3 regions of the Streptomyces sp. 71268 genome follow, and region 2 is predicted to be linked to each of the others. Evidence: riboswitches for the same ligand, from Rfam matches in the RefSeq annotation. Region 2 holds a riboswitch; each other region holds the start of a gene.

Region 1 (9,627 bases), 5.1 Mb from region 2:
GCGGGCGGTCGCCAGGGTTTCCTCATAGAGGCCGCGGACGTGGCGCCCGGTGGGCAACATGCTGATGACCACGTCGGCGACCTTGACGGCCTCGGTCACGGACACGGCGGGCTCCACGCCGGCACGGCCGGCAGCCTCCACGACCGCCGGCACCAGGTCGTAACCGAGCACACGGTGTCCGGCTCTGGCCAGGTTGGCGGCCATCGGGCCACCCATGTGCCCGAGTCCGACGAACGCGATGGTCCGGCTCACCAGGCCACCTCCTCGGTGGTGTGGGATGTGGCGAGGCCGAGTTCGCGCTCGCCGAGGGAGACGAAGAAGCGCTCGACATCCGCCGCGGTGACCTCGGCGAGGCTCGCCGGCGACCACGTGGGGTCGCGGTCCTTGTCGATGACCTGGGCGCGGATGCCTTCGACAAGATCAGGACTGTGCAGGCAGGCGCAGGAGACGCGGTACTCCTGGTCGAGGACCCGCTCCAGCGGGCCGAGCCGACGGGCGCGACGCAGAGCCGCCAGTGTGACCTTGAGCGCGGTCGGGGACTTGGTGAGCAGGGTCTCCGCGGTCTCCTTGGCCTCCGGGGTGTCTTGGGCGAGGAGCCGCTGGAGGATCTCTTCGACGGTGTCCGCGGAGAAGCACTGGTCGATCCAGCCTCGTCGGCCGACCAGTTCCCCGGGGGGCGCGTCCCGGACATGGCGTTCGAGAGCCTCGCGCACCGGCAGATGGGCGAGATCGTCAATGAAGGCACGGAGCGACGCCGAGGGCATGTAGTGGTCGGCGAGGCCGCACAGCAGGGCGTCGGCGGCGGCGATCGGTGCACCCGTCAGGGCGAGGTGAGTACCCAGTTCTCCGGCAGGCAGGGCGAGCAGGTAGGTGCCGCCGACGTCGGGGACGAAACCGATGCCGGTCTCGGGCATGGCGATCCTGGACCGCTCAGTGACGATACGGACACTGCCGTGCGCCGAGACGCCGACACCGCCTCCCATCACGATGCCGTCCATCACAGCGACGTAGGGCTTGGGGTAGCGAGCGATCCGGGCGTTGAGCCGGTACTCGTCGCGCCAGAAGGCAGCCGAGGCGGTGCCGTCGCCGTTCCGCACGTCGTCGTGAATAGCCCGGATGTCACCACCGGCACACAGACCGCGATCCCCTTCGCCACTGATGACGACGAGCTTGACGGCCGGATCGCGCTCCCAGTCCGTGAGTGCCTCGTCGATGCGGAGCACCATCTCGTGGGTGAGGGAGTTCAGGGCCTTGGGTCGGTTGAGGACGATGTGAGCGGAGTGGCCACTCGTCAGGAACTGGACGTCGCTCATCGGAACGCCTCTGTCAGTCCGCGGGCCACAATGACGCGCATGATCTCGTTGGTTCCTTCCAGGATCTGGTGGACACGCAGGTCACGAACGATCTTCTCGACGCCGTACTCGCTCAGGTAGCCGTAGCCGCCATGGAGCTGCAGCGCACGGTCGGCGACCGAGTAACCCGTGTCGGTGGCGAACCGCTTCGCCATCGCGCACAGGTACGGTGCCTGCGCATCGCCTCGGTCGAGTGCTTGCGCGGCCTGCTGGACCAGGGCACGGGCGGCGGCGAGTTCCGTCGCCATGTCGGCCAACCGGAACCGCAGGGCCTGAGCGTCGAGGAGGCGCCCGCCGAACGCCTCTCGGTCGGCGAGATGGGTCAGGCTGCGGTCGAGGGCATTGCGGGCGCCGCCCAGGGAACAGGCGGCAATGCCGAGGCGACCACCGTTGAGGCCGTTCATGGCGATGCGAAAGCCCTCGCCCTCGCGGCCGAGGAGCCGGTCGGCGGGCAGCCTGACATCGTTCAGGACCACCTGGCGCGTCGGCTGGGCGTTCCAACCCATCTTGCGCTCGTCGGGTCCGAAGTCCAGACCCGGGTCGTCCTTGTCGACGACGAACGCGGAGATGCCGTCGGCGCCCTCACCACCGGTACGGGCCATTACGACGTACAGCTGGGAGGACCCGGCACCGGAGATGAACTGCTTGACGCCGGTGAGCACCCAGTCGTCACCGTCTCGTACCGCGCGGCTGGTCAGGGCCGCGGCGTCCGAACCGGCTCCCGGCTCGGTCAGGCAGTAGCTGGCGAGGTCGTCCATGGAGCACAGGCGTGGCAGCCATCGCTCACGCTGGGCGTCGTCGCCGTAGTGGTCGACCATCCAGGCGACCATGTTGTGGATGGACAGGTATCCCGCGATGGACGGGCAGCCGGAGGCGAGGGTCTCGAACACGAGGACGCCATCGGCACGGGTGAGGGCCGAACCGCCGGCTTCTTCCCGGACGTAGACGCCGCCGAGACCGAGCCCGGCCGCCTTGCGCAGCACGTCGACGGGGAAGTGCTTGTCACGGTCCCAGTCCAGCGCGTGCGGCGCGAGGTGGTCTTGGGCGAAGTCGAGCGTGGTCTCCACGAGGGACCGCTGGACCTCGGTGAGCAGAGTGCTGGTCATGATCGCTCAGCCCATCGTGGGGATCGTGAAGCTGGCGCCTTCCCTCAGGCCGGCGGGCCAGCGCGAGGTCACCGTCTTCGTGCGGGTGTAGAAGCGGATCGAGTCCGGGCCGTGCTGGTTCAGGTCGCCGAAGCCGGAACGCTTCCAGCCGCCGAAGGTGTGGTAGGCGACCGGCACCGGGATGGGCACGTTGATGCCGACCATGCCCGTGTTCACGCGCCGCGTGAAGTCGCGCGCGGTGTCACCGTCCCGAGTGAAGAGCGCCACACCGTTGCCGTAGAGGTGTTCGCTGGGCAGGCGCAACGCCTCTTCGTAATCGGCGGCGCGCACGACGCACAGCACCGGGCCGAAGATCTCCTCCTGGTAGACACGCATGGAAGGGGTCACCCGGTCAAGGAGAGAGGCCCCGGTGAAGAAGCCCTCCTCATGGCCTTCCATAACGAAGCCCCGCCCGTCCACGACGAGTTCGGCTCCTTCTTCGACGCCCAGCTCAACGTAGGAACGGACCCGCTCGACGGCGTCACGGCTGACCAGCGGGCCGAAGTCGGCTTCGGGATCGTCGCTGCGGCCGATCCGCAGCGTGCCGATGCGCTCCTTCATACGGGCCACCAGCGCTTCAGCGGTGTCCTCGCCTACCGGGACAGCGACGGAGACGGCCATGCACCGCTCACCGGCCGAGCCGTATCCGGCTCCGAGCAGTGCATCCACCGCTTGGTCCAGGTCGGCGTCCGGCATCACGATCATGTGGTTCTTGGCACCGCCGAAACACTGCGCGCGCTTGCCGTGAGCTGCGGCGGTGGCGTAGACGTGGGCGGCGACCGGGGTGGAGCCGACGAAGCCGAGTGCTGCCACCCGGGGGTCGGTGAGAAGGGTGTCGACCGTCTCCCGGGCGCCGTTGAGGACGTTGAGGACGCCGGGTGGCAGCCCGGCCTCCAGAAACAGTTCGGCGATCCGTAGGGGAACGGACGGATCGCGCTCCGACGGCTTGAGGATGAAGGCGTTGCCGCAGGCCAGGGCAGGGGCGGCCTTCCACAGAGGAATCATGGCCGGGAAGTTGAACGGGGTGATGCCGGCCACCACACCGAGCGGAGAACGGAGCGAGTGGACGTCGATGCCGGTGCCGGCGTTGTCGGTGAACTCGCCCTTGAGCAGGTGCGGGATACCCGCCGCGAACTCGACGACGTCCAGACCGCGTCGGATGTCACCGTGCGCGTCGGCGACCGTCTTGCCGTGCTCTGCGGACAGCAGCCGGGCCAGCGCGTCCTTCTCCTGCTCGGCGAGTTGAAGGAAGCGCAGAAGGACCCGGGCGCGGCGCTGGGGGTTCCATTCGCCCCACTGGCGTTGGGCTTCGACGGAGTTGGCGATGACCGCCTCCGTCTCGGTACGGCTCGCGAGGGGGACCAGAGCCTGGACCTCGCCTGTGTTGGGGTCGTACACATCACCGAAAGACCCCGAGGTTCCCGGGGTGTGCCTGCCGTTGACGAAGTGCGTCAACTCGCGCACGGGGGCGCGTTCGTGCTCGCGGACCATGACTGCCTGCTCTCGTCAGGAGGATCCGGGGATGGCGCGTCCCCCCTGCGTACGGACGTGGATGCCGTACGGGTGCAGGGGGTGCGAGATCACATATGGCCGAAGCCCCGTCAGACGGCGGGCCCACTCGGGTCGTGGAGACAAACCGGTGCCATGCGTGTCAGCTCCATCCTCGTGGACAACACGGAACATCCCGCGGCCGGTATCCTGACTCCCGGATCAGCGCGCGCCATCCGCCTTCCCGACATCCAGCTCGTCAGTGGCGTTACCTGTCGACGGCGTACTCCCCGGTCACAGTGGCGGGACCGTGCCGGATTCACACCGGCTTCCCTGCACCGCGGGCCTTGTGGTCCCGACTATATAGTTGGACGTCCTAGTAAATCCACTACTCCAAGCCGGCCCCCCGAAGTTGCCCGGTCATCGGTGTTCGGGATCGGCCGCCCGGTGTTTGACGGAGCCGGGGCACGGGCCCGAGCCTGGCGCGCGGCCCGCCGAAGGGCCGTCAGCACCGCCAACCCGGCTGGCATGACCCACACACGTGGTTGGCGGCTACCCGAGCGGTGTCCCCGTCCAGGGACGAGGCGATGTCCATGGCAGTGCGGCACTGGCACTGCTCGGACTCGGACAGAACGGCCAGAAGGAGAGACCGAGCCGGAAGTCGAAGAAGTCGCCGGACATGGCCCATCGACGGTCGGCACGAGCGCCTCACACCGGCCCGCCCTACCGGGGTGCGTCATCGTGCCTCCTTCACACCCCTCTCGCACCGCCAGCGAGAACCGCATCGGGCGATATCAGACCTGTTTCAGAGGGGCGGGAGCTTCGCCATCCAGGTGTCGAACAAGTCCAGGTCGTACCGTTCACGCCGACCAACCCAGTGAGATACATCCGGCCATTCCCAGGCCACGCGACCAGGGTCGACGGAATTCAGCGTGGCATACCATTCACGCAGCGGTTCAGCCAGCCGTACGTGCACCTCGAAATTGCGGCGCCGCCGGGAGATATCCCGCTTCCGCTGCTCCCGCAGAACGTCCTCGGGTAGCGTCACACAGGCGATCAGGTCCGCGACGCCTAGGGTCTTCCTGGTGATGGCCGACCGAGTGAGCTCCAACTGGCGCGTGAATTCATCGGCGGTGGCGGACAAGCCGGCACGCGCCAGGGTCCAGGATAAATGGAGCTTCAGAGGGTCGGTGTCGCAGACAGCGCGCCCTTGGTCATTTTCACGATCGAGCGCCCTGGCCCAGCGCTCCTCACTGCGCCTAGTCCAGAAACGGCTCACCCCGTCGATATCCGCAACGTCAGGCGGGCGTACGTGACCCGGTTTCTCGCCGACAATTTGAGCAGACGGAAAAGTGGCCACATAGTGGCTCTTGCCTACAGCAGTAGGGCCTTCAGCGACGATAATCACTCGCCGATTTTCTCACGGCGCGCGCTTTGACTTAACAGCACTGATCGCCTGCGCAGCCCGTTGAGGACGACCGCTCGGACGCTGTCGCCGCACGGCTGAGGCCGAGCGTGACGCACCGCGGAGCACGCGTACTGCTCGAGTTCGGCGGCAACGGGCTCGCCGGAGGGTCGCACGTGCCGCAGGCCGACGTTGGGCCCCGGGAATCCATGTGAAGCGATCGACACGCCCCTTTTACCGTCGGCTTGGGGGAACGTAGGATCACCTGGTCATCGCCGCGACGGGAGACGGGAAGCCGGTGCGAATCCGGCGCGGTCCCGCCACTGTGACCGTGGAGCGTCCCTGCAACACGCCACCGCGCACCGCGCGGGAAGGCGAAGGGGACGCCAACCCCGGGAGCCAGGACACCGGCCTGTCGCGGGCCCACCCCGAGGAGCGCGGACTCCAGGAGGCACCACGTGTCCCAGTTGTACCCCTATGCCCGCACGCGCGGGTTCCTTCGTGTCACGGCCGCTGCCGTGGCTCTGACATCAGTGCTGCTGACTACGGGATGCGGTTCGTCCGGCGAAAGTGGTGCGGACGCGAGGGCCACCACAGCCGCGCCTTCGGGCTTCCCGGTCACCGTCGACAACTGTGGCATGGAGACGACATACGACAAGCCGCCGTCGCGAGTGGTCACCATCCACCAGCACCCGGCGGAACTCATGCTCGCCCTCGGCCTCAAAGACCGCATGGTCGGCACCGCGTTTCCCGACTCCGCCGTCCTGCCCGAGTTGAAGAAAGAATACGAGGCGATTCCGGAACTAGCGAAGAAAGAGCCGTCGTTCGAGAGAATTTTGGACGCTGAGCCCGACTTCGTCTACGGCGGATACGGCAGCGCCTTCGCGGAGAACGAGGGTCGTTCCCGCAAGGCGTTCGCCGACGCTGGCATCGACACTTACCTCAACCGCGAGTACTGCGGCAAGAAACAGGTGACGATGAAGGACACCTACGACGAGATCCGGGCCATCGGTACGATCTTCGGCGTCCCGGGCCGGGCCGACAAGCTGGTCACGGACCTGAAGAGCCGCGTCAGCAAGGCCGGTGCCGAGGTTGAGGGCGAACCCAAGGTATCCGTCTTCGTCTACGACAGCGGCGACAAGAGCGCCTTCACCGCCGGTGGCAAAAGCTTGGGCACCGACTTGATCCGCCTGGCCGGCGGCGAGAACGCCTTCGCCGACCTGGACGACGTCTTTGGTGACGTCTCGTGGGAGCAGGTTGTCGAGCGCAAGCCGGAGGTCATCGCTATCTACGACTACGCCGGCGCCGGAAGCGTCGAGGAGAAAAAGAAGTTCCTGGTCTCCCAGCCCGCGCTCGCCGACGTACCGGCCATCAAGAACAGGCGGTTCGTCGTCCTGCCATTGACCGCCACACTGGTCGGCATCCGCTCGGCCTACGCGGTCGGCGACCTGGCCCGCGGACTACACCCCGAGAGCTTCCGGTGACCCAGGCCGCTCCTGGTACGTCCGACGAGCGGCCTGTCCCACGGCGGAAGGCCACTGGTGCAGCAACAGGACGTACGCGGCTGGCTGTCACGCTGCTGATACTCGCCGCTCTGCTCGTCGTCTCCGGTACGGCGGGCCTCGCGATCGGCTCTGTGCATATACCGCCGAGCCAGGTGTGGGGCATCGTGACGCACGCACTGGGCGCCGACTGGCAGCAGACGGACTGGACAAGGGCCCGGGAGATCATCGTGGTGGACGTACGAGCACCACGGGTGCTGCTCGGCGCGGTCACCGGCGCCGGCCTCGCGGTGATCGGCACCGCTCTGCAGGCCCTGGTACGCAATCCGCTCGCCGAGCCGTACCTGCTCGGCGTCTCCTCCGGGGCGTCGCTCGGCGCTGTCTCGGTGATCGTGTTCGGAGTCACCCTCTTCGGACCGGCCTCCCTCTCGGTGGCCGCCTTCGTAGGCGCCCTGGGCGCGCTCCTGCTCGTGTACGCCACCGCCCGCACCGGTGGTCGCATCACCTCGTCGCGGCTAGTGCTGTCCGGAGTAGCGATCGGGGCGGTACTGACCGCCGTGCTCGACCTGCTGCTGCTCACCACCGACCGAGGCAACGAGGCCCGCGCGGTCCTCGCCTGGACCCTCGGCGGTCTCGGCGGCGTCAACTGGGACACCCTGTGGTTGCCGAGCATGGCCTTGCTGCTCGGCGTCGGCGTCCTCATGGTGCAGGCCCGCAACCTCAACCTGTTGCTGGCCGGCGAGGAGGCGGCAACGACGATGGGGCTGGATGTAGCCCGCTTCCGCGCCCGGCTGTTCGTCCTGCTTTCCCTCGTCACGGGGGTGCTGGTCGCGGCGGCCGGCCCGATAGGCTTCGTCGGCCTGATGATGCCTCACATCGTGCGTCTGTTCGTTGGCGGCGACCACCGCCGGGTCCTGCCGACGGCGGCACTCGGCGGAGCAATCTTTCTCATCTGGGCCGATATCGCCGCCCGGACGGTCGCCGCGCCGACGGAGATACCCGTCGGCGTGCTCACGGCCCTGTGCGGCGGGCCCTTCTTCCTGTGGCTGATGCGCCGGGACGCCCGGCGCGGCACCGGCCGAGGAGTGGCATGACCGCGACCGAACTGAGCGTCGACGGCGTCACGCTGACCGCCGGAGCCCGCCACCTCGTGCGCGACGTCTCGCTGACTGCCCGTCCGGGCGAGACCATCGGTCTCGTGGGCCCCAACGGCAGCGGCAAGTCCAGCCTTCTACGCACCGTTTACCGCGTCCTGCGACCAGACACCGGCCAGGTCCGGGTCGACGGAGGCGACGCCTGGTCAGTGCCAGTGCGACAACTGGCTCGCACCGTGGCGGCCGTGGTGCAGGATTCGGCCGCCGACTTCGATCTGGCAGTCCGCGAGGTCGTCGCCATGGGCCGCACCCCGCACAAACGGCTGCTCGCCGGTGACACCCCCGAGGACGCGGCCCTCATCGACTCCGCGCTCCTCGCGGTCGATGCCGCCCACCTGGCTGACCACCCCTTCGACCGTCTCTCCGGCGGCGAGCGCCAACGCGTCCTCATCGCGCGCGCCCTCGCTCAGCAGCCCACCCTCCTCGTCCTGGACGAACCCACCAACCACCTCGACATCCGCCACCAACTGTCCGTGTTGGGCGCACTGCGCCGTCTTCCCGCGACCGTGCTGCTCGCCCTGCACGACCTCAACCTGGCCGCCTACTACTGCGATCGCCTCTACGTCCTGCACGCTGGCGAAGTCACCGTTTCCGGAGCGCCCGCCGACATCCTCACCCCGCGCCTCCTGGCCGAGGTGTACGGAGTGACGGCGGAAGTCACCACCCATCCGCGCACGGGCACCCCGCAGATCATCTTTCTCCCCGACGAGCCACCTGACTGAAACGGTCTGACGGGGGCCTCGACTCCCCGAAGTCGCCGCGCACGCCCTGCAGAATTGCACTTACATTGTGGGCGGATTCCACAACGCTCGGCTCGGGGTCACGATGGGCGGCTTGATCAACACCCTCGAACGCACCATGAGTAGCTAATGTCACGGCTCGTCGTGTCCACCCTCGCACGAGCATGGGCTAGGAGCTCCATCAAGCGCACTCTACGCACTCCAAACCGACCTTTGCGCGCACATCCGGGCATGCGTGACGTCGCATTCGAACCACGCCCTTCTCAGCGCGTTCGACTCCCTCCGTATAGAATACCCGCCTCACTATCTCGCTTCTCTTAATGTACTGACCACGGACGGGGGGCGATGGTGGCCGAGCTGTTGTTGTTCCGACAGAGCTCCACTGGTCGGGATATCGAGCTCCGGGGCTCGACGGTGGCGTTGGAAGTGGATCTGCAGCGGCGGGTCGAGGCGGGGCTGGAGGCGATGCTCGGCGTGCGGTTCCTGGCGTCGGAGTACCCGACCGGCCCGTGGCACAGGGGCCGGATCGACACCCTCGGGCTGGATGAGAACGGCAGCCCGGTAGTAATCGAGTTCAAGAAAGGGTCCGACAGCGGGATGCTGTCGCAGGCCGTCTCCTACCTGTCCTGGCTGGAGTCGGCGCACCACGAGTTCGAAGCGCTCGTGCGGAAGGTGCTGGGTGCGGAGGCTGCCGAGTCGATCGACTGGCGCCGTCCGCGGATGATCTGCATCGCGGCCAGCTTCTCCCACCACGACCGTGTGGCCGTGCAGCGGCTGCCCGAGCGGATCGACCTGGTGCGCTACCGGATCTTCGAGGGCGGTCTGCTCAGCCTGTTGCTGG
Region 2 (9,627 bases):
GCGGCGTGGAGGCACCGGGCACGGCGCTCGCCTTCGGCGCGCTGATCGCCGTCGGGGAGGCGGCCCGCTGTCGGGTCGCGCCGGCCCGGTGCCGGGAGCCGGCCCCGCTGGCCACGACCGGCGCGCTCGCCTACGTGGCGCTCGGGGAGGTGGCGGGCGCGGGCGGTGAAGTGGCCCTGGTGACGGGCCCGTTCGGCTGGGCGCAGGCCGTCGCGGTCGTCGTCGCCGCCAGCCTGGTCGGCCTCGTGCTCCCCGTCGCGCTCGGCCAGTCGCCCCACCCGGAGCGCATCGCGCGCCGGGTGCTCGCGGTCGCCTGCGCGGCCCTGGCATGCCAACTCCCCCACGACGGAGCGCCGTTGTTGCCGCACACGGGCGCCCATTCGCTTGTCGTGCCCTGCCTGCTCGCGCTCTTCGGGGTCGCGGTAGTGAGCGAGGCGGCGCTGACCGCGCTGTTCGCGCGGGCGCGCGGCGACGGCCCGTACGCGCGCCTGCTCGGCGCGGAGTTGCGGGCCCGGCACGTGGTGGGGGCGGCGGTGTGCGCGGCGTCGGTGGTGCTGGCCCTCGCGGTGGCCACGGCGGGGGAGTGGGCGCTGCCGCTCTGCGGTGTGCCGCTGCTGCTCGCGCAGTTGGCGGTGCGCCGGCGCGCGGCCGGGCGCGAGGCCGACCGGCAGACCGTCGCCTCGCTGGCCCGCGCCACGGAGATCGCCGGTTACACGCCGCCGGGCCACGCGCGGCGGGTCGCCCGGCTCGGCCGTGCGGTCGGCCGCGAGCTGGGCCTTCCCGGCCGCGCGCTCGCCGTCATCGAGGACGCGGCCCTCCTGCACGACGTGGGCCAACTCTCCCTGGTGGACCCGTACCCGGCCGGCGCCACCGAGCCGCTGCCCGCCTCGGAGGCGCAGCGCATAGCCCGGCTCGGGGGCGCCGTCGTGCGCCAGACGGGCATGCCCGCCGAGGTCGCCGAAGCGGTCGAGCGGCAGGCCGCCCCGTACCGCGAACAGCCGCTGCCGGCACGCGTCATCCGAGTGGTCAACGCGTACGCGGATCTCACGGGTGATCCTGGCGTGCCCGCGCGCGGGGAGCCGACCGGGGTGTGCGGCACCGCGCAGCGCGCCGGCGGGCGCGCGGGGCGCGATGTGGGCGAGGGGCGCGCGGCGGCGGGTGGGGCGCCGTGGGCGCTGGGGCGGCTGTGGGAGGGGACGGAGCGGGAGTACGACCCGGAGGTGGTGGCCGCGCTGGCCCGGGTGGTGCGTCGCGGCGCCGACGCCTGATACCGCCCTGCGGAACTCACCTTCCGTGACATGGATGTGTTCGGGCAGGCGGCCCGTCCGGTGGTGTGGTGGCCGCGAAGCTGGCAGGCCCTTGTCACAACCCGTGGGTAATGAGCGGGGCCCAGAATGGGCATGGTTGGATGCGGAGCAGGGGGTGTCGCGGCCCAGGCCAGCGGCAAGGAGAGCAGTAGCGCACACGCTGCTCCGACGCAATCGCAGGGGCCGGGCTGAGATGTCCGTGAAGATGTGGCAGGTTGTCGTCAGGGAGGGCGACGCCGCCCGTAAGGGCACCGGCGCGGAACGACGCAGCAATCGGCAGGCGGGAATCGTGAGGATCTTCGGCAAGGTGCGGCGCCGGCCATCCGCCTCCTGGCGGCAGGCCACCGACCGCGCGTTCACGCTCATCGGCGACGGCCGGTACGAGGACGCGGGCGCGCTGCTGACGCGCGCCGTCGACCTGGAGCCCTGGCTCTCCGAGTCCTGGTTCAACCTGGCCCTGCTGCACAAGTTCCGGCACGACTGGGAACAGGCGCGCGCCGCCGGGCTGCGCGCCGTCGCGCTCCTCGATCGGGACTCCGGGGCCCCCGACTGGTGGAACGTGGGCATCGCGGCCACCGCGCTCCAGGACTGGCCGCTGGCCCGCCGGGCCTGGCAGGCGTACGGCCTGAAGACGCGCGGTGACCAGGCGGCCACCTCGGGTCCCGGCAGCGCCCCGGTGGACATGGACCTGGGCAGCGCGGCGGTGCGGCTCTCGCCCGAGGGCGAGGCCGAGGTCGTCTGGGGCCGCCGCCTGGACCCGGCCCGGATCGAGGTGCTGAGCATCCCGCTGCCCTCCTCGGGCCGGCGCTGGGGCGAGGTCGTGCTGCACGACGGGGTCCCGCACGGGGAGCGCACCACCGCCGCCGGCCCGTCCTACCCGGTCTTCGACGAGATCGAGCTGTGGGCGCCCTCGCCCGTCCCGACCTGGGTCGTGCTGATCGAGGCGGCCCGCGAGGCCGACCGGGACGCCCTGGAGCGGCTGGCGGCGGACGCCGGCTTCGCGGCGGAGGACTGGTCGTCGTCGGTGCGGCTGCTGTGCCGCTCCTGCTCCGAGAGCCGGATGCCCAGCGACGAGGGCGACGGCGAGCACCTGGACCCGCACGACCACAGCGAACCGGGCCACCCGGGCCCGCTCGGGCACCGCACGGCCGGCTCCGGATCGCTGTGGGTCCCCGAGCGCGAGTGCGGCATCGCGGCCCCGGCCGGCCTGGTGCGCGGCCTGCTCGACGGCTGGGTCGCGGACAGCCCGGACACCCGCGAATGGCGGGACCTGGAAGAGGTCTGCTGAGGCCGGGCGGCGCACGGCCGCCCGGGGCCCGGGCGTGACCCGGGTCGGGCGAGCGCGGGCCGGGGGCCCGGCGATGCCCGTACCCTGTAGGGCGACGAAGCAGGGATTCCAGGAAGGCTTACGGCGGACCATGGCGCAGCAAGAGACCGACCAGCAGGTGAACGAGGGGTCCTCACTGCCGGAGGCGGAGGACGGGTTCGTCATCGACACCCAGGACTGCGCGGAGCGGGAGCAGGCGCACCGCGAGCGCGGCACGGCCCGCCCGATCACCGTGGTGGGCAACCCGGTGCTGCACAAGGAGTGCCAGGACGTCACGGCCTTCGACGACGAGCTGGCCGCGCTGATCGACGACATGTTCGCCAGCCAGCGGGCGGCCGAGGGCGTCGGCCTGGCCGCCAACCAGATCGGCGTGGACCGCAAGGTCTTCGTCTACGACTGCATGGACGACGAGGGCGTACGCCACGTCGGCGTCGTCTGCAACCCGGTCCTGGTCGAGCTGCCCGCCGAGCGCCGCAACCTGGACGACTCCAACGAGGGCTGCCTCTCGGTGCCCACCGCGTACGCCTCGCTCGCCCGCCCGGACTACGCCGAGGTGCGCGGCCAGGACGCCCAGGGCAAGCCGATCAAGGTGCGGGGCACGGGCTACTTCGCGCGCTGCCTCCAGCACGAGACGGACCACCTGTACGGCTACCTGTACATCGACCGGCTCTCCAAGCGGGACCGCAAGGACGCCTTGCGCCAGATGGAAGAGGGCACGCCGCGCTACGAGACGGTGCCCAACGCCTGATTCACCCCGTAACGGCACGGCCACGGGCCGCCGTCGACCGGTACGCCGGTGGGCGGCGGCCCGTCGGCGTACCGGGCCGGGTCGCCGCGAGGAGGTTGGCCAAACTGGCGGGTGGCGCGGGGGGTTGGCCGTACCGGCTGCGGTCAGCGTGGGCGGCGGAACCAGTCGCCGGTGGCGCGCTGGGACAGCAGGACCACGACGACGATCGCGAGGAGCGCCGTCGGGCCGGTGGGGTGCTCCCGCATGGAGCCGAGGCCGGTGGCGATGGCGATCGAGGCGACGACGATCGCGGTGACCCGCGTCGCGTGCTTCCCCGTGCCGAACCGGAAGGCGCAGCCCGCCCCGACGAACCAGAACAACCCGGTCCCGGTCACCTGGCCCGCCGACCGGGAGCCGTCGGCGAGGCCCGTCATGACGGCGATGAACAGGAAGAACCCGGCCCCCACGAACAGCAGCACCTGGGCGGTCCGTACGACGCCCGGCATCTGATGCGCCGCGGCCGGGACGCCAGGCCCCGGCGGGAACTGGGGCAGCGGGTAGCCGTACGGCGCGGCCGGGTGCGCACCGGGGTCAGGGTTGGAGCCCGGGACAGGGGGCTGGCCGGGAGATTGGGAACCATGCATGGGCCAAACGCTAGCGAGGCGTCACGTCCCCACGGGCCCGATCACCCCGTCCCACCCTGGCAGGACGGTGCCTGGCAGCAACGTGACGCGACGCGGGGCGCGCCCCGAAGGTGCGCGCCCCGCGCCGCGTCAGACGAGTCCGGCGCCGGCGCCGGGAGCCGTGTCGCGAGCCGTGCCTAGAACTCGTCGTCGAAGGAGACCGAGCCCTCCACGGCGACCTGGTAGGCCGAGGCCCGTCGTTCGAAGAAGTTCGTCAGCTCCTGGACGTTCTGCAACTCCATGAAGGAGAAGGGGTTCTCCGTGCCGTACCGGACCGGCAGGCCAAGGCGGAGCAGCCGCTGGTCGGCGACGCACTCCAGGTAGGCGCGCATCGACTCGGTGTTCATGCCGGGCAGCCCCTCGCCGCACAGGTCGCGCGCGAACTGCAACTCGGCCTCCACGGCCTCCTCCAGCATCGCCGTGACCTGCCGGCCCATCTCCTCGTCGAAGAGGTCGGGCTCCTCCGCGCGGACCGTGTCCACGACCGAGAACGCGAACTCCATGTGCATGGACTCGTCGCGGAAGACCCAGTTGGTGCCGGTCGCCAGGCCGTGCAGCAGGCCGCGGGAGCGGAACCAGTACACGTAGGCGAACGCCCCGTAGAAGAACAGGCCCTCGATGCAGGCGGCGAAGCAGATCAGGTTGAGTAGGAAGCGGCGCCGGTCGGCCTTGGACTCCAACCGGTCGAGCTTCTCCACCTCGTCGATCCACTTGAAGCAGAAATGCGCCTTCTCGCGGATGGAGGGAATGTTCTCCACGGCGTCGAACGCCGCGGCACGGTCGTCCGGGTCGGGCAGGTAGGTGTCGAGCAGCGTCAGGTAGAACTGGACGTGCACGGCCTCCTCGAACAACTGCCGCGACAGGTACAGCCTGGCCTCGGGCGAGTTGATGTGCTTGTACAGCGTCAGCACGAGGTTGTTGGCCACGATGGAGTCGCCCGTGGCGAAGAACGCGACCAGGCGGCCGATCATGTGCTGCTCGCCCGGCGAGAGCTTGGCCAGGTCGGCGACGTCGGAGTGGAGGTCGACCTCCTCGACGGTCCAGGTGTTCTTGATCGCGTCGCGGTAGCGGTCGTAGAACTCCGGGTAGCGCATCGGCCGCAGGGTCAGCTCGAAGCCCGGGTCGAGCAGGTTCTTCGCCGCCTTTACCGCCTCGCTGGCGGCGTTGGTGGTGTCGGTGGTGGCCGGGCTGGTCACTGGCATGCCTCGCAGGATTCGGGGTTTTCGAGAGAGCAGGCGATCGCGTCGGCCTCGGCGGGCGTCTGCTGGGTGGGCACGGGGGCGCTGGCCGCCGCGTCCACGCCGCGCGCCGAGTGCGCGATCCGGGTGGCCGGGCGCGAGCGCAGGTAGTACGTGGTCTTGATGCCGCGCTTCCAGGCGTACGCGTACATCGAGCTGAGCTTGCCGATGGTGGGCTGGGCCATGAAGAGGTTGAGCGACTGGCTCTGGTCCAGGTACGGGGTGCGGTCGGCGGCCATGTCGATCAGGGCGCGCTGCGGGACCTCCCAGGCGGTGCGGTACAGGTCGCGCACCTCCCGCGGGACCCAGCCGAAGTCCTGGACCGACCCGTTGGCCTCGCGCAGCGCGTCGCGGGACTGCGCGTCCCACACGCCGAGCTTCTTCAGGTCCTCCACCAGGTAGGCGTTGACCTGGAGGAACTCGCCGCTGAGCGTCTCGCGCTTGAAGAGGTTGGAGACCTGCGGCTCGATGCACTCGTACACGCCCGCGATGGAGGCGATCGTCGCGGTCGGCGCGATGGCCAGCAGCAGCGAGTTGCGCATGCCGGTCCTGGCGATCCGCGCGCGCAGCGCGTCCCACCGCTCGGGCCAGTGCGCGGTGGCGCTCGGGTAGTGGTCCGGGTGCAGCACGCCGCGCGCGGTGCGGGTGGCGGCCCAGGCCGGGTGCGGGCCGACGGGGGCCTGCGCGTCGGAACCGGCCCGGGGGCGCTCGGCGAGGTCGGCGGAGGCCTCGTACGCCGCGAGCATGATCCGCTCGGCGAGCCGCGTGGACAGCTCCCTGGCCCGCGGCGAGTCGAAGGGCAGCCGCAGCCGGAAGAAGACGTCCTGCAGGCCCATCACGCCCAGGCCCACCGGGCGCCAGCGGGAGTTGGAGGCGCCGGCCTGCTCGGTCGGGTAGAAGTTGATGTCCACCACGCGGTCCAGGAAGGTGACCGCGGTGCGCACCGTCTGGTCCAGGCGCTCCCAGTCCACCGCGTCCATCGGGTCGGCGACCTGGGCCGGGTCCACGTCCGTGCGCAGGTGGGCGGCGAGGTTGACCGAGCCGAGGTTGCAGACCGCGGTCTCGCCGTCGCTCGTGACCTCAAGGATCTCGGTGCACAGGTTGGACGAGTGGATCACCGCGCCGGGCTCGGCGGTCTGGTTGGCGGTGCGGTTGGCGGCGTCCTTGAACGTCATCCAGCCGTTGCCGGTCTGCGCGAGGGTACGCATCATCCGCGCGTACAGCGTCCGGGCGGGCACCGTCTTGCTGGCCTTGCCCGCGGCCTCGGCGGCGCGGTAGGCGGCGTCGAACTCCTCGCCCCACAGGTCCACCAGGTCCGGCGCGTCGGCGGGGGAGAACAGCGACCAGTCCTCGTCGGCCTCGACCCGGCGCATGAACTCGTCCGGGATCCAGTGCGCGAGGTTGAGATTGTGCGTGCGCCGCGCCTCCTCGCCGGTGTTGTCCCGCAGTTCGAGGAACTCCTCGATGTCCGCGTGCCAGGTCTCCAGGTAGACGCAGGCCGCGCCCTTGCGCCGACCGCCCTGGTTGACGGCGGCGACCGAGGCGTCGAGCGTGCGCAGGAACGGCACGATGCCGTTGGAGTGCCCGTTGGTGCCGCGGATCAGCGAACCCCGGGAGCGGATGCGCGAGTACGACAGGCCGATGCCGCCCGCGTGCTTCGACAGGCGCGCGACCTGGTGGTACCGGTCGTAGATCGAGTCCAGCTCGTCCAGCGGCGAGTCCAGCAGGTAGCAGGAGGACATCTGCGGGTGCCGGGTGCCGGAGTTGAAGAGCGTGGGGGAGCTGGGCAGGTACGCCAGCGAGCTGGTGAGCCGGTACAGCTCGCTGACGTCGGCCAGCGCCCGCGCGGAGCCCTCCTCGGCCAGGCCGCAGGCCACCCGCAGCAGGAAGTGCTGCGGGGTCTCGACGACCTGCCGGGTGATCGGGTGCCGCAGCAGGTAGCGGCTGTGCAGGGTACGCAGGCCGAAGTAGCCGAAGCGGTCGTCGGCCTGGCCAATCCCGTGCCCGGCCCGCGCCGCGTTGGTCTCCTCCACCAGCGCGTCCAGGGCCGCGGCGTGGGCGCGGACGAAGTCCGCCGTCTCGTCCGCGATCAGCCCCTCGCGATGGCCGACGGCGACCGAGGCGGAGAAGGACACCGCGCCCTGCCCGGCGGCCTCCTCCGCGATGGCCCGGGTCAGCAGCCGCGCGGCGAGCCGCGAGTACTGCGGCTCCTCGGCGATCAGACCGGCCGCCGCCTCGGTCGCGAGCGACCGCAACTCCGCCTCGTCCGAACCCGGATGGCGCCCGCGCAGCGCGGCGGCGGCGACCTTCCCGGGGTCGGTGGCGGGCAGGTCGGCGGTGAGGTCGGTCAGTACGCGCAACAGCGCGGTGCCGGCTCCTTCGACCGCTGACTCTGAGACGGACTCGCGTGAAACGGGGTCCGCTGGCGCGATGGTCACGGGTGGCTCTCCCTCGCTCGGCAGGGGGCCGCGCGGGAGGAACGGAAGGCGCGCACGGGCGGGCCACGACCTGTGGTCGGGCATGCCACGCGGCGTCCACCGGCCCAACCCACGGGGCCCGGACGTATGCGACGCCCGGGGCCGGCAAGCGTGTCCGGCCATGGGCGCGCTGTCGGCAGGTCCTCGGACTCACGGCGCGCAAAACGGCACACGTACACCGTTGCGGGACAGTTCCGGATTCGCACCGGATTCCCCTGCGGCGACAGCGAGCACGAGCATACATCTTGTGTCGGCGATGGCGTGTGCCCCCACATCTTGTGTCGCGGCGCGGTGAATCCCGTACGGATGTGCTAACCGATCCAGGGGTCTGAGTGCCCGTCGGGCCCGTCATGAAGGGCTCGAACGGGTTGGCCGCCGACCCCTCGATTGGTGGCTTGCCACAGTCTCCGGCGTGTTGGCGGCCCACTCGGCGCGGAGCGGTGCGCGACGCGCGCCGGTCATCGTCGCGCGGACATCAGTGGCCGAAGAGGGGGGAATGGGATGCGGCCCGCGCGGCGCGCGACGGCGGTGGGGATGGGACCGATCGGCAGCGGTCGGCAGCCTTCACCGCCGGAGCCGGAGCCGGAGCCGGAGCCGGAGCCGAAGCGGACGCCGACGCCGTTCATGGCGCGCGGTGGGCGTGCGCCGGGCGCGTGGTGGAGCGCAGCGGGCGCGGGGGGAGGCACGGCGGCGCCCCGCGCGCCACGCGTGAGTCCGTGGCGCGCGGGGCGCGGGGCGCGGGGTCGGCCGGTCGGCGGGCGTCTGGCGCGTGGGCGGGGCGGCGTCAGCAGCAGCGGAAGCCGTTGCGGGGGTCCGCCTCGCGCTCGTCCATCCGTTGCCGTTCGAACTCGGCGCGACTGGCCGGCTCGGTGTCGGGGTGCTGCCGGCGGGTGTGCGCGACGTACCGGTCGTACGTCCCCTCGCCGGTGAACTCGCGTACGTACCAGCGCACTCGGCGGCCCCAGTGCGCGGCCCGGCGCGCGGCGGTGTTGGTCATCGCGATCGGCTCCTCGTCGGTGCGGACGCTGGCGGGTGGTGCCCGCGGGGTGGGCGGGCCCGTGGTGTGATCGGTGCCCGCGCGGCGGGCCGGGCGCCGGGGTGGCGTCGGCTTCGCCCGCCGCGCGGGTGGTGGTCAGGCGGAGGGGCCGCCCTGGGGGGCGCGCTCGGGCCGGCCGCTCGCCGCGGCCGCCTCGGCCAGCTCCCGCTTCTCCTCGGGGGTGGCCACGAGCCCGGCCGGCGCCACGATCCGCGACTCGACGTACGGCGCCTCGTGGAGCCGGGCGGACTCCGGGTCGCGGATGGCCCGGACGCAGGTGCGGGCCGCGTCCGCGATGACGACGATCACGAGGACGGCGAGCAGCGCGGAGAGCACCCCGTCCACGGTCGAGTTGGTGACGACCGTGTGCATCTCGTCCATGTTCTTCGCGGGTGGGAGCACCTTGTCCGCGTCGATGGCGTCCTGGTAGCGCTCGCGCTGGCTGAAGAAGCCCACCCGCGGATCGTCCGAGAAGATCTTCTGCCAACTCGCGGTCAGTGTCACCACCACGTCCCAGACCAGCGGGACCGCCGTCACCCAGGCCCACTTGAGCCGCCCGGACTTCACCAGGAGCGTGGTGCACACCGCGAGCGCGACGGCGGCCAGCAACTGGTTGGCGATGCCGAAGATCGGGAAGAGCTGGTTGACGCCGCCCAGCGGGTCGTGCACGCCGACCCACAGGAAGTACCCCCACAGGGCGACCACGACCGCGCTGCAGATCCAGATACCGGGCTTCCAGCTCACGTCCCGGAACGGCTTGTAGACGTTGCCCAGCATGTCCTGGAGCATGAACCGGCCGACGCGGGTGCCCGCGTCCAGGGCGGTGAGGATG
Region 3 (9,627 bases), 5.1 Mb from region 2:
CGAGGGTTACAGCCAGACGGTCAGGCGCTGCGGTGCGCCGGCTCCCGGCGGGCGCTATCGCCTCGCCAGCACCCGCGCGCGAGCGGAAGCGCCAGCCACGGCCAGCTGAAGCCGCACGATTCGGCGGGTGACCGCCGCCCTCCCGGTCGGCAGTCCTACCCGCTCAACCGGTCAAAGTGGCCTGGTGGAAGTACATCCGCCAGCCCGTCTCCGTCAGGCGCCACAAAGAGCTCCGCCATGCCCGACGGCCCTGGTTGTCGGCGAAGTACGTCAGATGAACGACGCCCGGAGCGAGGACGATGCCGGACATCTCGCTGACCTTGACCGGAGACTCTGGGGAGACCGAGCCGCCGCTCGTCACCGTGAGGATCGACTCCACGTCCCACCGGCGTCCGGAAGCCCCGATCTCGGTGAACTCCGGGTCCAGAAGCTCCAGGACATGGGCCGGGGAGGCACGCACCTCGGGATCGAGAAGCCGCAACTCCCCGTCGATGGCCGCCTGCACGGCCTGCTCACTCTCATCCGTCATGCACAAACCCTACGGACGCTGCTTGCCCAGGCACAGTGAATTGACCACTCACCGCGACGACGGCACGACGGCACGACGGCGCCATCAAAACTCGCGAACATCTCTCGATGGAGTGATCACCAACTGCCTCCGAAAAGCATGCACAAGTGCTGCCGCCAAACGTGAACGAAGCCAACCCCGTGCGCTGCGAAACCGGCGACTGTCGCGGCGCTGCTCCGTGCGTGGGGATTGGCCCCAGCATCACCCCCGGGACCGGGTACGCGGCGAACTGCTCCCTGCGCGCGGGGATGGCTCCCGCCGCGCCGCCGGCCAGGTCGAGCACCAGTTCTCCCCACTGCGGGGGTGGACCCGGCGGGGAGTGGATCCCGACCGCCATCCGCATCTGGTCCCCGCGCGCGGGGATGGACACCAGGACCCAGTCATCGAATGGTGGTGCTCCCCGCGAGCGGGGTGGGCCCTGCACCGCGCGCGGAGATTCGGCCTCGAAGGGCACCCCCCGCCCGGCGCCTGGTGCTCACGCTGGGTTCGGCATCATCACCTGAGATGGTGCCCTCCGGCGGGACCGGTCACAGCCAGGGCTGCTGCCGCCTCGTAGGCTGCGGCCATGACTGCGACCCAGACGCCCCGCGAGGCCTTCGAGCTGCTCATGGCCGGTAACCAGCGCTTCGTCTCCGGCACCCCCGATCACCCGAACCAGGACGCTACCCGCCGCACCGAGACGGCACCGTCCCAGCAGCCCTTCGCCGTACTGTTCGGGTGCTCCGACTCCCGGCTGGCCGCCGAGATCATCTTCGACCGCGGCCTGGGCGACCTGTTCGTCGTCCGCACCGCCGGCCACGTCACCGGCACGGAGGTCCTTGGCTCCATCGAGTTCGGCGTGAGCGTCCTCAAGGCGCCCCTGGTCGTCGTCCTCGGCCATGACTCGTGCGGCGCCGTCGCCGCGGCCTGCTCCGCTCTGCAGGACGGGCAGACGCCGGGCGGCTTCGTCCGGGACATCGTTGAACGGGTGACCCCGAGCGTGCTGGCAGCCCGCGCCGCCGGGCGCGAGACGGCCGAGGAGATCCTGGCCGAGCACATCGAGCACACCGTGGACCTGCTCCTCGAACGCTCCCGCGTCCTGGCCGATGCGGTGGCCGACGGCCGCCTGGCGGTGGTGGGGCTGTCCTATCGCCTGGCCGACGGCAGCGCACAACTCGTCGCCGCCCGAGGTCTGGACGCGGTGGCCCCCGCCGCGTCCTGACCGATCCGGCCGCGCCGCTCACCGAGGGGAGCGGGGCTGAGCCCGCCGGCCTGGCCCATACGCTGACCGCGCGGTGGGTCGACGCGATGGTGCAAGGCTTGCTCCACGGCCCTCTTCCGTGAACGGGTTGAAGCCGGCCGGCGCCTTGGTAGTCAAGACGCTGATGGCGGGGGACGACGAAGCGGATGCGGTGGCCGCAGTCACCGCCGAGTTCGACACCGACCCCGGCCGGGCGAGACAGAAGGAAGCGTGTTAGTGGGGCTCGTCGCTAGGCTGTGTGGTCTGGCTTACGGGGGGAGGGGCGTTGCGGGTGGCGTGTGAAGTTTGTGTGACAGGTCGCGTTCCGAGGTTGCAAAAATCGAGGTCCAACGCGTCCAGCGTCACTCCGCGTACCTGCCCCCCCGCGCGGGGATGGCCCATCATGGATGTATTCCACATCCTGATGTGGGGCTGATCCCCGCGCGCGGGGGTGGAGGCTGCCGTAGGTCAGCTCGCTCTGGAGTTCGCCGACGGCGGCGAGGTCTGCACCGTGTACTTCACGGGGGACAGCAGGTGGTGGGCGGTGAGGTCCATCGCGGAGAATGCCCTGTCGTGAATGGAACTCCGAGCGCGCCGAGCGCCCAGCTCCATATGCCATCGACCCGCCGCATGACTTCTTCGGCATCAGATTCCAGCAGTCAGTGCGCCAGTGGCAGCGATGGCTGGCTGCTCCGGAACTCTTCGGCCCTCAAGCGGCCGACCGGCTTACACGCTGGCGGGCACCCCATCACGTACGTACCGGAAGCCGTACAAGGGTTTGCCCTTGGGGCGACCAGCCGCGCGAGTCTTGACCGTGCCGTCCCGGATACGGCGCTGGATGGCCGGCAACTCCATCTGGGCGCCCCACGCCTCCATGGTGAAGCGGTTCTCGTCTTTGAGATCCCACGGGCCGTCGTGTCCGTGGGTGAGGAGGAGCTTGCCCTCGTCCCGCATCCTGTAGCCGGTTTTCAGGCAGTCGACGATGTTGCGCCGGCGGACGCCCAGCAGGCACTGCCCGCAGCCGTCGTAGGGTCGTTCGATCATGTTCTGGTCCGTACGGCGCAAGGTCTCTCCGTTTCGAACGCGCAGAGTACGGAGATTGGGCGGTCAGGCCCAGGATGATCTTGATCAACCCAGGAAGCTCAGTCGAACCTGACGGTTGACGTTATCCACGTTCGTATCCGCCAACCTCCGTTAAGGCAACTGCCAGCGTAGTCGCACCCTAATACTGACCGTCAACTCCGAACTTCCTTCCTCAACGCCGCCGGCCTGGTCATCCTGTGAGGCCGGAGGGGCGCCTGCGCTCGAACGAGGGGAGGTCGGACGGGGCGCCATGCGCGAGGAGCGACGGCCAACCGAAAGGCTGCTCGGCGGTAGGTCCCGAAGCGACGTTTGCCGCCCATGGGGCGCAATACGTCAGTTGAACTCACGACTGTGTTGCGGAGTGCATCACCTGAACCGTCAGGTACACAAGATGCCGCGCCTCGGCGGGACAACTGCCTGGCTGAACCCAGCAGCCGCAGCATGGCTGACCGCCGCAGCGTGGGCTGTAATGACCGACAGCGGTGCGGTGATGCGACAGCTCGCGTCGCACCACCGCACCGCTGTCTACAACCGCAAACCTACGGTCACATACCATCTCCCGCTGACGCCTGCCAGGCGCGAACGAATGATCGGACAGACGAGAACCGGTGCTCTGGGTCAGCCGCGGTCGCCGTCTTGATGATGTCCAGTTGTTCCCCTGTCCCACGCCAGAGCTTCTCCTCGTCACCCGCGTCCAAGAGCAAACGGAGCATCCGGCCGAGAGCGAACACCGTAGTGCGCGTGTCAATCAGCGATCCGCGCACAAACTCCTCTGGCGCCATGTACGCCTCGATCCAGGAAGTCGGTCGGCCTCCAAGACAAATGGACCTACCCGGTATTCATCCAGGTCGATCAGCTTGATGCGGTGCTGATCAAAGTCGTAGAGCATGCATCCGTCATAGAAATCGATTGCGACAAACCCAGCTTCTTCCACGCCCACATGCGCAGAGAGCATGACGTTGAGTGCAGCGTAAATGCGAGGGAGAGGAAGGCTCCTGAACCTAGCCATCGGACTTCCCGACGTTGCACGCCCTCCCACACGCGAAAGCGTTGGGTGATATAAAACATCACCACTCGTCCATGGATAGACCAGCACCAGACCATCCTCAGTGGCGAACGAGCTCGCCAAAGGCACTATGGCCGGGTGTGAAATGCTGCGGTGAAGTGCAATCGCACGCCGTAGAGCAGAGATCCCTTGCGGGGTTGTAGCGCCTTGCACGAACCAGCGCTGCCCCGAGGCCAATAACCCGTAGGAGACACAGCCGGAGTCCTGTTCTTCGAACTTCCGAAAAACCACACCCAGGCGGTCAAGGGCAGCTCCCAGCGCAGCGGCGTGCCTCACGTGATGAAACAAGTGCGTAGCCATCTACTCATTCTTCCATTTGCTCGCTGCTCAGCGTACATCTCGCAATGCTTACCGCGTTCGGTCAGAATTCTATCGACGGCGCTACGGCATAGCAGCAGGACCTATCTGGGTGCTGTCCCCAGCAGCTCGTTATCCAGTGCTGACGGAGAACCCTCCCGCTGGGCCCGCGCTCGGTCCCGGGCCCAGCGGTCAGGTCAGCTCCCGTAGCGAAGGGCGATGGTGTCGCCCAGGTTGATCACCTTGTTACGGGCAGCCGTGTTGGCCGGCGCTCCGTCCACGCTCACCTTCCAGGTGGATGTCGCGTTGTTCGTCTTGCCGTTGAGGGAGGTGACGGTGCCGTCGCCGGTGGTGGGGGTGAGGCTGGTGACGCAGCCGGCAGGGGCGGCGGAGCTGGTGGCCGCGTCCAAGACCGCTCCCAGGGTGGTGGTCGTTCCAGTCGGGGTGAGGGTGACGGCGCAGACCTTGAGCGAGGTGCCGTCATCCACGGTCACGGCCAGCCGGGCTGCCGTGCCCGGGGCGAACTGGGTGGTCGCCACCCAGCGGGACGCGCCGGTGGTAGGTGTGGGAGGTGCGGTCGCGAAGCCGCCACCGGCGACGGCGCGCAGGCCGTCGATGGAAGCGTAGGCGGAGGGGCTGGTGTCCGTGGGCAGGTACTTGAAGCCGCCGCCGGGCTTGAACTGTTGGGCTATCAGGAAGTCGATCGGGGTCTTGCCGGCCTTGGTGAGGAAGTCGCCGGTCTGCGGATTGATGCCACACGCGTTGAGGCCGGATACGGCCCAGCCGTTGGAGTCGGTGTTGACACCGAACATGGCGTCGAAGGCCCCCGAGCCGTTGATGAGCTTGGACTTCAGGAAGGCTTTGGCCTTGGTGATCGCCGGATCGGAGGCGGGGACGCCGGAGACACACAGGGAGGCCATGGTGGCGCCGGTCATGTCGATGTCGCTGGCGGCGGCGAGCTTGGCCGGGTCGCCCTCGGCCTTGCTGTAGTTCCAACCACCGTCGTCGTGCTGGTTGGCCCGTACGGTGGCGACGGAGCGGTCGAGCAGGGCTTGCGGTACGCGCTGGCCGCCCGACTGGGTCTTGGCGCCGGCCAGGGCCAGCAGAGCGAAGACCGTGCCGTTGAAGTTGGTGGGCGAACCCCAGTACCCGGGGGCCGAGTTCTGCCAGTGTCCGTAGGTGTCGGCGATCAGGTTGCGTCCGGCTGAGACGCGCGCGGGGTCGATGCCGGCGGAGTAGGCGTTGATGGTGCCGCGTTCGTAGTCGGTGACGACCGGGGAGGTTCCTGGCCACCCCGGGGCGGCCAGGTGGTTGCGGTAGACGGTACGGGCGTTCCTGGTCGCGTCGCCCCCTGGCGCGACGTCGACGGCGGCGGTGCCGGCCGCCGCGAAGGCGGAGAACGCCCACTCGTTGGACAGGCCGGCGCCCGCGTACGAGCCGTCGGCGGCCTGGAGCGATCTGAGGTAGGACACCCCGTTGGTTGTGGAGGTGGATATCTGGGCGGGTGTCGAGGTCGCGGTGGCAGGGACGGCGGCCATGGTGAGGGCAGTAAGAGCCGCCGGCAGGGCGAACAGAGCGCGACGGTTGCCCGTGAGGCCGTGCGGGCGCGGGGTGTGGATCGGTGACATGTCGGTGAGCTCCCGGCAGAAGGGGGAGACGGCCTCGCGCTTTGCCTGTCGGGCCCCTTGGGCGAGCTGGGCGACCTCCGGCAGCGGCGCGGCCGTCGCCCAAGCGCGTGGTGCGACGTCCGTGATGACGGGCCGGGCGGGCATTCGGGCTCGGATCGGCCACCGACCGTTCCACACCGCTGCGCGTCAGCTCTGGGTTCGCACCAGATTCCCCCGCTCGGCACGGTGAGAGACGGTACTCGCCCCGGGCCGGCCGAGACACCCCCTTGTCATCCATTTCGCACCTGTGCTCTAATTCGGCAGATTCCAGCCTCAGTTACCAGGGGAAGCCGGTCCAAGTCCGGCGCTGACCCGCAACCGTAGGCTCATCGAGCACCCCAAGTGTTCGATGGGCGAGCCGGATTACCTGGTCCGAGGCCGAGCGACTGACGCCGTCGCGGACTACGGCGTGGTACGGCAGGCACGACCCCGGGATCTTGGGTCGGGCCCACCGCGTCACGCGGGCCTCCGCCACGGCCGACTGGCCAGGGGAGCAGCGGTGAGGTTGCGGTACGGGAACCGAGCGGTCCGGCGTGATGGCCGCAGACCAGTGCGTGGTAGGCGTGCCCGCCTCGCCGCATCGGCGTGTGCGCTCGCGGTGATAGCGGGCCTCGGGCCCGGCCCGCTCACCCTGGCCACACCGGCGGCGGCCGATCCGATCGCCTCCTGCACCCCGACCAAGGGCGCCGTGGTCGCGGTGGACTTCAGCGACTGGGGCGGTGGCATCGTCCGCGGCTGTGACGCCACCCCGACTACCGGCTACGACCTGCTGCACGAGGCGGGCTTCAGCACTGTCGGTACCGAACACGACGGTCCGGCCTTCATCTGCCGTCTGGGCCACGCCCAGTTCCAGGACGGCAAGCAGTACCCCACGCCCGACCGCGAGGCGTGCAAGCTCACCCCGCCCGCCTCGGCGTACTGGTCGTACTGGATCGCCCCACCCGGCCAGGACTACTGGACCTACAGCCCGCTGGGGGCGATGAGTCAGCGGCCCAAGGACGGCTCGGTCGAGGCGTGGGTGTTCGGCGCCACCGCCCCGGGCGGCTCGACCGGCGGCCCCACGTTCACGCCCGCCCAGGTGCGGGCGGGAGGTGGGGGCGACGGGGGCGACACTCCGCCCGATGTCGAGCCAGGTGAGGTGGACCTGCCGGCACTGCGGGACTGGCTCACGAGCCGCCTCACCGACGGCGACCACGTCCAAGACGAGGCGGCGCAGGCCCCGCACCTCTACCAGTCGGCGCAGACCGCGCTGGCGGTGGCCGGGGCCGGCGGCCGGAGCGAGACGCTGACGAAGATGACGTCCTGGCTCGCCGCGCATACCGAGGAGTTCGCCTACCCCGAGGGAACCGATCACGCTCCCAGCGTGATCGGTGCCGCTCTGCTGGCTCTGTTGGCGGCGAGCACGGAGGGCGATCCGCGCGCGTTCGGCGGCCATGACCTGGCCGGCGACCTCGCCGGGAGCCTCTGCACGGCTGGTGGTGAGGGCTGTGCGGCAGCGGGTGACTTCGTCGGCGTGGACGACGTGGAAACCCAGGCCCTGGCCGTACTGGCGCTGCACCGGTCGGGTGTGCCGGTGCCGAAGGCGGCGGTCGACCGGCTCGCCGCTCACCAGTGCAAGGACGGCGGGTTCAGCGCGACGCTGGTCCGCGCGGGTGAGACCTGTGCGTACAGCGACCCGGCCACCACCCCGTATGCCGTCATCGCGCTCCACCAGGTCGGTGGGCACGCGGATGTGGTGGCCAGGGCTCGTAAGACGCTGCGTACTTCGCAGTTGTCCAGCGGGGCCTTCGCCGCGTACCCGGGTGTGACCAGCGGCGATGTGACCGCCAGCGCCCGCTCGGCGCAGGCGCTGCGGTTGTTGGGTGACACCCGCCGGGCGGATGCCGCCGTGTCGTGGCTGTCTCGGCAGCAGACCGCCTCGGGTGGCTTCGGGTTCGACGAGGGCGCCGCGGACCCTGAGCTCTTCCCCACCTGGAGCGCCGCGTTGGCGGGGGCACGGACCAGTCTCGCCTCGCTGACGACCAAGCGACCCGATCTACCGAAGCCGCCGACCACCCACCCGACGGAGCCCTCCACGCCGCCGACGAGCGGCCCCAAGCCGCCGTGGCGCCCCGGGGAGGGCCCTGACCTGAGGAAGGGGACGGCCTACCTGGTCGACCGCTCCCGTCTTCAGCAGGGGCACTTCTACGAGAACGTGGTCGGCAGCGGGTTCGCCGACTTCGGTCTGACCATCGACGGGGCGTACGCCCTGGCAGCGACGGGGTACGACAACGGCGCGCTGCGCGGCATCGTCGACTTCCTCGACGGCAGGGGGAAGGACACCACCTCGTCGGGGCGGACCGTCAACGACTGGACGGGGGTGGGCACCCGGCACGCCGCCGGTGGATCGATCGGCAAGGTGGCGGTGCTCGCCCAGATCGTCGGGCGTGACCCGCGGGACTTCGCGGGCCACGACCTGATCTCGGCGCTGGCGGCGGCGGTGTGCGAGGCGCCGAGCCAGGCGCCGGAGCGTAAGTGCGCGGCCAAGGGCGCGTACGCCTACGCCCCCTCGGTGTTCGGCCAGTCCCTGGGGGTCATCGCCCAGTTGCGGGCCGGCGAGAAGGCGGCGGCCAGCGCTCCGGTCGCCTACCTGCGCGGCCTGCAACACGCCTCCGGCGCCTGGCCCAGCCTGATTCCTTCCACCGGGGACTCCGAGGTCGACTCCACCGCAATGGCGGCCATGGCGCTCGACCTGGTACCGGACGCCGCGTCCCGGCAGGCGGTGGAGAAAGCCCTCGCCTGGATCGCGAGCAAGCAGTTGGCTGACGGCGGCTTCCCCGGTGCCTCGGGCAACTCCGTGAACTCCGCGGCCCTGGCGGTGCAGGGACTGTCGTTGGACGCGTCGAAGTACCAGGCGCAGATTGCCAAGGCCCGGAAGTTTCTGGCCCGCCAGCAGAACAGCGACGGCGGCTTCAACGTGGCGGCCGACGGCCAACGGGGCTCGGACGTACGCGCCTCCACGCAGGGGCTCGGCGGTTCGGTCGGCACCTCGTTCGCCACTCTGGTCCGGGATCTGAACGGGACCCGGCCGCAGCCGCCCACCGGCACCCAGCCCACCCCCACGCCGTCGGGTGACACGCCGCCGGGCAACGGTGGCCTTCCTGACATCGTCACCCCGGGCGATGGCGGCCCAGGCATCGCCGACGGCTCGACCGGCTCCGTCGGCGGCGCCGGTACCGGCGGAACCAGCGGAGGCGGGCCCGGCGTCGACACGTCGAACGGTGCACTGGCGTCCACCGGCGTGCAGGCCGGCGGGCTGGCGCTGGCCGCCATCCTGCTGTCGCTGGCCGGCTGGCGCACGGTCGTCATCGCGCGGCGGCGGGCCGCGACGGACACGGGAGAGAGCGCGTGAGGGCCCGCGTGCCACAGGCCGTCGCACGCGTGGTGGGTGCCCTGACACTGGTCGCGGGCACCGCGTTCGCCACCTCCAGTCAGGTAGCCGCTGCGCCGCGGCCCATCGGCCAGTGCACCACCTCGTCCGGGGCGGTGCTGGCCGTCGACTTCAGCGACTGGGGCGGGCCGATCTTCCGCTCCTGCGGCACCACCCCCACCACCGGCTACGAGCTGCTCAACCAGGGCGGCTGGCGCACCACCGGCACCGGCCACGACGGCCCGGCGTTCATCTGCCGCATCGGCTACAGCGGCTACCAGGGCGGCAAGCAGTTTCCGCCGCCCGCGCAGGAGGACT

What was found. Region 2 has a riboswitch for cobalamin ahead of OYE22_RS09860 (ribonucleoside-diphosphate reductase subunit alpha). Riboswitches for the same ligand answer to the same signal wherever they lie in the genome.
Region 1: linked by a shared signal. The riboswitch ahead of OYE22_RS31135 (CoA-acylating methylmalonate-semialdehyde dehydrogenase) and the one ahead of OYE22_RS09860 (ribonucleoside-diphosphate reductase subunit alpha) in region 2 are both predicted to bind cobalamin.
Region 3: linked by a shared signal. The riboswitch ahead of OYE22_RS31190 (prenyltransferase/squalene oxidase repeat-containing protein) and the one ahead of OYE22_RS09860 (ribonucleoside-diphosphate reductase subunit alpha) in region 2 are both predicted to bind cobalamin.

The regions. Positions count from the first base shown of each region.
Region 1 is NZ_CP114200.1:7,807,956-7,817,582, reverse strand. It holds gene mmsB (3-hydroxyisobutyrate dehydrogenase) at 1-252, opposite strand, end outside; gene OYE22_RS31145 (enoyl-CoA hydratase/isomerase family protein) at 249-1,313, opposite strand; gene OYE22_RS31140 (acyl-CoA dehydrogenase family protein) at 1,310-2,458, opposite strand; gene OYE22_RS31135 (CoA-acylating methylmalonate-semialdehyde dehydrogenase) at 2,465-3,988, opposite strand; cobalamin riboswitch at 4,168-4,350, opposite strand; gene OYE22_RS31130 (hypothetical protein) at 4,791-5,393, opposite strand; cobalamin riboswitch at 5,623-5,821, shown strand; gene OYE22_RS31125 (ABC transporter substrate-binding protein) at 5,858-6,874, shown strand; gene OYE22_RS31120 (iron ABC transporter permease) at 6,871-7,986, shown strand; gene OYE22_RS31115 (ABC transporter ATP-binding protein) at 7,983-8,768, shown strand; gene OYE22_RS31110 (DUF5655 domain-containing protein) at 9,135-9,627, shown strand, end outside.
Region 2 is NZ_CP114200.1:2,703,522-2,713,148, reverse strand. It holds gene OYE22_RS09885 (metal-dependent phosphohydrolase) at 1-1,268, shown strand, start outside; gene OYE22_RS09880 (hypothetical protein) at 1,597-2,595, shown strand; gene def (peptide deformylase) at 2,726-3,382, shown strand; gene OYE22_RS09870 (hypothetical protein) at 3,526-4,005, opposite strand; gene OYE22_RS09865 (ribonucleotide-diphosphate reductase subunit beta) at 4,182-5,138, opposite strand; gene OYE22_RS09860 (ribonucleoside-diphosphate reductase subunit alpha) at 5,237-7,720, opposite strand; cobalamin riboswitch at 7,877-8,016, opposite strand; gene OYE22_RS09855 (YbdD/YjiX family protein) at 8,544-8,756, opposite strand; gene OYE22_RS09850 (carbon starvation CstA family protein) at 8,892-9,627, opposite strand, start outside.
Region 3 is NZ_CP114200.1:7,825,484-7,835,110, reverse strand. It holds gene OYE22_RS31215 (DUF4440 domain-containing protein) at 164-529, opposite strand; gene OYE22_RS31210 (carbonic anhydrase) at 1,134-1,769, shown strand; gene OYE22_RS31205 (hypothetical protein) at 2,514-2,831, opposite strand; gene OYE22_RS31200 (hypothetical protein) at 3,619-3,825, opposite strand; gene OYE22_RS31195 (DUF4430 domain-containing protein) at 4,431-5,771, opposite strand; cobalamin riboswitch at 5,979-6,134, opposite strand; cobalamin riboswitch at 6,147-6,290, shown strand; gene OYE22_RS31190 (prenyltransferase/squalene oxidase repeat-containing protein) at 6,499-9,291, shown strand; gene OYE22_RS31185 (LPXTG cell wall anchor domain-containing protein) at 9,321-9,627, shown strand, end outside.